Regions from separate parts of the Pseudoalteromonas sp. SR44-8 genome, predicted to be linked through region 2. Evidence: predicted binding sites of a transcription regulator. Region 2 holds the regulator's gene; the other holds the start of a gene.

Region 1 (3,859 bases), on a different contig from region 2:
ATCGGATCTGATTCCTTAGCCTTGCCTTGCATTATTGAAATTTCCACGCGGCGATTACGTCGTCTATCCGCATCAGAATCATTTGGAACAAGTGGTCGAGTTTCGGCATGACCGACAACAACCATTCTGGTTTTATCAAAGCCTTGCGCTTTTTGCATTTCAGTTGCAACCGCAACTGCACGCTTCGATGATAAGTCCCAGTTATTGGTATACAGCTCATTCGAAACTTGAAAATCATCAGTATGACCAGACACCGTAATTTCACCTGGCACATCTTTTAGTAACGCAGCTATATCACGAATGATTGGTTTAAACTTAGGTTGTAAAAATGCACTCCCAGATGGAAATGAACCATTTTCACGAATACGAATAATAATTTGCTGACCTAATGATTCCAACTCAACAGCACCATCCATGATTTGTTGTTCCAATTGCTGGGCTATCTTTTTAACTAACTCATTAACCTGCTCTTGATCAGCTGCAGAAATAGATTGTTCTGATGCTTGTTGTTGCGCTGTACTTTGTGACTCACCGCCACGCTTATTACCGCGTTGCTCTTGACGACCGCCAGCGGAGCTTTCATCACCAGCCTGAAACTCAAGCATTTGCTGGGTCATTTCGACAGTTTGCTGTTGAATGGTTTCGATTGGAGTAGGTTCAGGTTTACCTGGGGTGAACTCCATCGCGATAACGGATGTTCCTTTGGGAATATCTTTTACTTCTATTTTATTTTGTACACCAAAGGCAAACTTCATTGAGCCTGCGATTTGTTTAAATTTAAGTACATCCATTTCTGAAAACGCGAGTAAAAGTACAAAGAAGCACATCAATAGTGACATCAAATCCGCGAAGGTACCCATCCATGCTGGTAACCCGGGTGGTGGACACTTGCACTCTTGATCTGACATGCTTACTCCTCAGTATCCACTTTTCGTTTTGATTCAGCTAGGTAGTTTTTCAAAATACCTTCGATGACTTTTGGGTTTTGGCCATCTTGTATACCTAATACCGCATCTAAAATTAGCCGCTGATTCATTGCTTCTTCGTCTTTACGCAATTCCAATTTTACTTGGATAGGAATTGCCACCACGTTTGCTAAAAACGCACCATATAATGTTGTTAAAAGCGCTACCGCCATCGCAGGACCAATCGCTTTAGGGTCATCCATATTCGACAACATCGCAACTAGACCAATCAAAGTACCGATCATACCCATCGCAGGCGCAATATCGGCAAGCGCTTTAAACAAACCGGCCCCCGATTCATGACGAGTAGAAGTAAGAGAAATATCTTTTTGCAAGGTGGCACGAACAACATCAGCGTCATGACCGTCAACAAGCATATCAACCCCTTTACGCATAAACGCATTGGGTATTTCTGCTTCCTCTAGTGCTAAAAATCCGCCTTTACGGGCCGAGTCTGCAAGTTCAACTGCTTTTTCGATAAGCTCTTCAGGTGACTCTATTTTGAACATGAAGGCTTTAGCCGCGACTTTACCGATACCGAGGAATTGACTCATCGTATAGTTTGATAACACTATAAAAATCGAACCACCGAAAACAATAACCACCGATGGCGTGTTATAAAACATAGCCACTTCGCCGCCACTACTTAGTACCATTGACATAGCAATAAGACCAATAGCTCCGAGAATACCTATAATGGTTGCTAAATCCACTTACCCCTCCAGAGGAATCGATGCTTTGTTGCTACCAGCAACAAATTTTTATTATTAACAGCTTATCGGCAATCTATTGAATTACTTAAACCATTTAATGAAAAAAATGAAATGAAAGTTTTCAACCCTATTTGGCATTTTAAGCTACCATTGATAACCTGCAAGGTTTAAGCAAAGGTATAAATAATTAAAAGTGGCAAGAAAACAATTAATTATTCAAAAAAAATGCATCACCCTTTGACCTAGTTTAGCATTCCCCCTAAAATTGGCCTCACATTTCTATCATCTAAGTTAAATCAGTATGGCGACGAAAAAACCAGAGAACCTAAGCTTCGAGCAAGCGCTTGATGAATTATCCTTAATCGTCACAGAAATGGAGCAAGGAGAGCTTTCCCTTGAGCAATCGTTAAAACAGTTTGAACGCGGTATTGCTTTAGCCGGCGCATCTTCAAGTAAGTTACAACAAGCTGAACAAAAAGTAGCGATTTTAATGGGTAGTGATAGTCAGTCACCACTTACTAACTTTGATAATGATTTGGAATAACGGGTGTTAATAACAGAGCAAATAAAATGTGCTCAACAAGATGTTGAAGCCACTCTCAATCGGTATTTTGAGCAACCGCTCGACACCGAGCAAAGCATCAAACAAGCCACCCACTACAGCGTTTTAAATGGCGGTAAACGATTACGGCCATTTTTAGTGTATGCCACGGGAAAAATGCTTGGCGCAAATAAACAAGATTTAGACGTGTTGGCTGCTGCTATTGAATGTATTCATAGTTATTCGTTAGTTCATGATGATTTACCCGCGATGGATGACGACGACCTGCGACGTGGTAGACCGACTTGCCATATTGTCTATGGCGAAGCTCATGCTATTTTAGCTGGTGATGCGCTGCAAACATTAGCGTTTGATTTAATTGCTAACCATTCATTTAACGTTCCTGCACAGCAACAGTTAAAAATGATTGCAGCACTTGCCAAAGCATCAGGTATTGAAGGTATGGTCGGTGGTCAAGCACTGGATATTGCAGCGACTGACAAATTAGTCAATTTAGCTGAGCTCGAACGTATCCATAAATTAAAAACAGGTGCTTTGTTAAATTGTGCAATTACTTTAGGTGCATTATGCGCAGCTGATACAAATCAACAAACATTATTACAATTAAAACAGTTTGGTGATGCAATTGGACTAGCTTTTCAGGTGCAAGACGATATTCTTGACATCGAAGGTGATACCCAAGTCTTAGGTAAACCACAAGGCTCCGATGTTGCAGCAAATAAAGCGACCTACCCTGCTCTACTTGGGCTTACAGGTGCAAAACAAAAAGCACAATCATTACTAAAATGCGCACTCGATGCGTTAGCAGCAATAGATGCTGACACTTCTGAGCTAGAAAACTTGGCAAAATACATTGTTGAACGCGATTATTAATTCTAGGCTCTAGCTTGAGCAAGTAATGATGTACAAAATAACTAAAGAATCAGAGTAATATTACGCTATAATGACCTCTGGTTAGCGAAGGATGTATTAAAAATCATGACACTTGATAGTAGCAAGTATCCATTATTAGGTTTGGTTGACGAACCAGCCCAGTTGCGTGATTTAGCGCAAGACAAATTACCTGCTTTTAGTAATGAGTTACGTGATTACTTACTAAACTCAGTCTCGCAAAGTAGTGGTCACTTAGCATCAGGTTTAGGCACAGTTGAGCTTACTGTAGCGCTTCATTATGTATATAACACCCCTGAAGATCGCTTAGTATGGGATGTAGGCCATCAAGCATACCCACATAAAATTCTCACAGGGCGCCGTGATAAAATGCACACGATCCGCCAAAAAGACGGTTTACATCCGTTTCCATTTCGTGAAGAAAGCCACTACGACACTTTTAGTGTTGGCCATTCAAGCACCTCGATCTCTGCTGCTTTAGGCATGTCAATTGCGGCGCAAAAAGAAGGCAAAGGACGAAAAACAGTAGCGGTTATTGGTGATGGTGCGATTACCGCGGGTATGGCGTTTGAAGCAATGAATCACTTAGGTGATGTTAAATCTGACATGCTGATCATATTAAACGATAACGAAATGTCGATTTCTGAAAATGTCGGTGCACTAACTAATCATTTCGCTCGTATCTTATCAGGCAGTTTTTACACTAACATTCGTGAAGGTAGTAAAAA
Region 2 (3,859 bases):
CCATCAAATAACAAGTCAAATGCAAATGGATCATCAGAATCATCTAAAATAGCATCAGCATCAACAACAGGAGTATCGTCTGCAGGCTCAGCAGCGCCAGTTAGTTCTTCAGCAGTTGGCGGCAATCCCAATTTATGTAAAACAGCCAGCAACTCTGGATTTGCAGGTTCTGGTTTTTCTCGGCTTTGGATGGTCGCAAACATTTCGTTGATAGTATCGAGCGCTTGCAAGATCACGTCCATCAGCTCAGAATTAACCTTACGAACACCTTGACGCAATAAATCGAAAACGTTTTCTGCACCGTGACAAGCGTCAACTAGCTCAGTCATGCTTAAAAAACCTGCGCCGCCTTTTACCGTATGAAAACCACGGAAAATTGCATTGAGTAATTCGGTATCATCTGGGTTATTTTCAAGCTCCACCAGCTGTTCTGACAAAAGCTCAAGAATTTCTCCAGCCTCTACTAGAAAATCTTGTAAAATATCTTCATCGACTTCAAAGCTCATGCAGTTCTCTCCTCTTAGAAGCCCAAGCTTGATAATAAATCATCAACATCATCTTGTCCTGAGACAACATCATCACGAGATTCTTTATCAATAATTGGCCCTTCAGGGCCTGCAAGTGTATTTTCAGCAGGCGGTTTTTCAATGACTGGTGCTATTGTTTTTGTTTCGCTATCATCTTGGCTACCAAATGCTGTCAACAAGTGGATCAAGCTGTCTTCTACTTCTCTAACAAGCTCTATCACTCGACGGATCACTTGACCTGTTAAATCTTGAAAATCTTGTGCCATCAAGACATTGGTCATGAGTCCTTGCAACTCATCCGTTTTAGTTTGCGAGCTATTCATGAACTTATCTAAGCTGTGGCATAATGTTTTAAACTCACCTAGCTCAATTTCACGATTCATTAAACGATCCCAAGTGGGTTTAATGTCTGAAATATCATCTGCAAGCTGTTGGGCAATTGGTAAACTTGCTTCTACAGCATCCATGGTTTTATTAGCAGCGTTCTCTGTCATTTCCATAACATAGTTTAGACGCTGCTTAGCATCGGGGAGTGCGTCTTTGGTCAAATCAGCTAAACGTGTATCAAGCTCAAAATTTTTCAACGCATCATGAAGCTGACGCGTAAGTTTGCCTACTTCGGCAAATAATTCTGATTGCTCTTTTGACGCCGCATCAATAATTAACTGATCAGCTTTATCTTGTTCACCATTTTCAAGGTAAACCACAAGCTGCCGGGCTTGTTCTAAACTGATCTGAGGCGCAGCTGGTGCTGACATAAGCCTCTCCTATTTATTTAACCTAAACGCTCAAACACTTTTTCCAATTTGGTTTTCAGTGTTGCGGCTGTAAATGGTTTAACGATATAGCCGTTAACACCAGCTTGTGCAGCAGCAACAATTTGTTCTTTTTTAGCTTCTGCTGTTACCATTAAAACAGGGATGTGTTTCAGGCTGTCATCGGCCCTGATAGCGCGCAAGAGGTCAATTCCTTGCATGCCAGGCATGTTCCAATCTGTTACTACAAAATCAAATTCTTGATTCTGCAACATCGGTAAAGCTGTTGAGCCATCATCAGCTTCTTGTACATTTGTAAAACCCAAATCTCTTAACAGATTTTTGATAATACGTCTCATCGTCGAAAAATCATCAACAACAAGAATTTTCATGTTTTTATCCAAAACATCCTCCGGTGAGGTCTGAACCTATATTTACTTACTACTAGTTAATCCAGTCATTGATTTTTGCTTTGAGCTTAATCATCGCCTGACCATGTATCTGACTCACACGCGATTCGCTTACATCGAGTATATGTCCAATCTCTTTTAAATTCATTTCATCATTATAATAAAGCGACAATACTAACCCATCTCGTTCAGGTAAAGATTGTATAGCTGTTAATAATGATTGATTAAAACGTTCATTTTTAACGTTATTAAAGGGCTTGTCTAGTGCTAAATCATGTCCCACTGGTGTGATAACATCTTCATCAATTCCCAAGTCTTCTATACCTAAAACCTTACTTGAATTTACATCACTAAGAATATGATGGTACTCATCTAGCGTAATATCAAGTTTTTCAGCAACTTCACTATCTTTAGGTTCTCGATTCAGGCTGCTTTCTAGCTCACTAATCGCTTCAGCAACTCTGCGGCTATTACGGTGCACTGAGCGAGGAGCCCAATCACCTCGGCGCATTTCATCCAGCATCGCACCACGAATACGAATGCCTGCAAAGGTTTCAAAGCTTGCACCTTTAGTCGCATCAAAGTTTTTTGATGCTTCAATTAACCCTATCATCCCCGATTGAATCAAATCATCGAGTTGCACACTCGCGGGTAAACGAGCGATCAAATGACAAGCCACTTTTTTAACTAAAGAAGCATGTCGCTCAACAATCACATTTAAATTTTGTGTCGATTGATATCCCATCGCTTTATTCACCGATGCCGTCATAGTTAGCCGTTTACTAATTTTTCTATGAAAAATTCTAAATGGCCAGATGGTTGATTAGGTATAGGCCATTTAACTGCTTTTGTCGCTAATGTTTTAAATGCAATTGCCGCTGGAGAATTTGGAAATAAATCAACAATTACTTTTTGACGACGAGTTGCTTTACGCATGTTTTCATCATAAGGGACTGTTGCAACCAATTCCATTGAGACATCCAAAAAGCGATCCGTTACTTTTGAGAGCTTAGCAAATAGTTCGTGGCCTTCACGCATACTGCGCACCATATTAGCAACTATTTTAAACTTATACACACCATGCTCACGACTCAACACTTTGATTAATGCATAAGCGTCGGTTATTGAGGTCGGTTCATCACATACTACTACCATGACATCTTGCGCTGCGCGCGAAAAACTTAATACCATGTCAGAGATACCAGCAGCAGTATCAACAATTAATATATCAAATTCGGTATTCAACTCACTAAAAGCACGAATTAATCCAGCATGTTCTGATGGTGAAAGTTCCACCATACTTTGTGAGCCTGACGTCGCTGGTACTATTTTAATTCCTGCAGGCCCTTCAACTAAAATTTCATCGAGCTCACATTCACCTGATAGTACATGAGATAGATTACGTTCAACCCGAAGCCCTAACATCACATCACAATTTGCTAAACCCAAATCGGCATCCAGAACTAACACTCGGTTTCCGAGCTGACCCAACGCAATCGCAGTGTTAAGTGAGACGTTAGTTTTCCCTACGCCACCTTTACCACCTGTTACAGCGATAACTTTAACGCCGTTATTATTGTTTTGACTCATTTTACGCAGGCCACTTGCTTGATCTAATACTGTGTTAATCATACATCCCTACTGTGCTTGACGCTACTGCTTGGCGTCGTGAATGTTGTGCTTTTGTTCTTTTTAAATACAATTGTTCTGCTTTTTTTACTAATTTCTCTGCATTGGCGACCCGAATGTCCTCTGGAACGCGCTGACCGTTAGTAAGATACCCTATTGGAAGGCGATTTTGAATCGCTATACTAATAATCTCACCTAAACTTAATGATTCGTCTAATTTAGTGAAAATACAGCCACTTAATTGTACCTTCTTAAAATGTCTTACGGTTTCTTGTAAAACATTAATTTGTGCGGTCGCACTGAGCACTAAATAATTGCGAATATCGACACGTTGATTACGCATTAGTGTATTTAGCTGCTCAGTTAAACGTAAATCACGTTGGCTCATTCCCGCAGTATCTATTAATACTAGACGCTTATTTCGTAAATGATATAAAACTTCTGCTAATTCATTGGCATCTTTAACTTGTTTTACACCACAACCGATGATCCGGCCATAAGTAGCTAACTGTTCATAAGCGCCAATACGGTAAGTATC

What was found. The regulator FliA, encoded in region 2, starts transcription of late flagellar genes. The targets are predictions, from matches to a motif close to CTAAAGNTNNNNNNNNNNNNGCCGATA.
Region 1: pomA (flagellar motor protein PomA) is a predicted target of FliA. The motif match lies at 1,742-1,768, and genes of this name have one in related genera.

The regions. Positions count from the first base shown of each region.
Region 1 is NZ_JACJDS010000022.1:72,189-76,047, reverse strand. It holds gene H5183_RS12655 (flagellar motor protein MotB) at 1-908, opposite strand, end outside; gene pomA (flagellar motor protein PomA) at 911-1,678, opposite strand; gene H5183_RS12645 (exodeoxyribonuclease VII small subunit) at 1,980-2,222, shown strand; gene ispA ((2E,6E)-farnesyl diphosphate synthase) at 2,226-3,113, shown strand; gene dxs (1-deoxy-D-xylulose-5-phosphate synthase) at 3,219-3,859, shown strand, end outside.
Region 2 is NZ_JACJDS010000006.1:59,287-63,145, reverse strand. It holds gene H5183_RS04165 (chemotaxis protein CheA) at 1-506, opposite strand, end outside; gene H5183_RS04160 (protein phosphatase CheZ) at 521-1,285, opposite strand; gene cheY (chemotaxis response regulator CheY) at 1,303-1,686, opposite strand; gene H5183_RS04150 (RNA polymerase sigma factor FliA) at 1,727-2,437, opposite strand; gene H5183_RS04145 (MinD/ParA family protein) at 2,464-3,324, opposite strand; gene flhF (flagellar biosynthesis protein FlhF) at 3,317-3,859, opposite strand, start outside.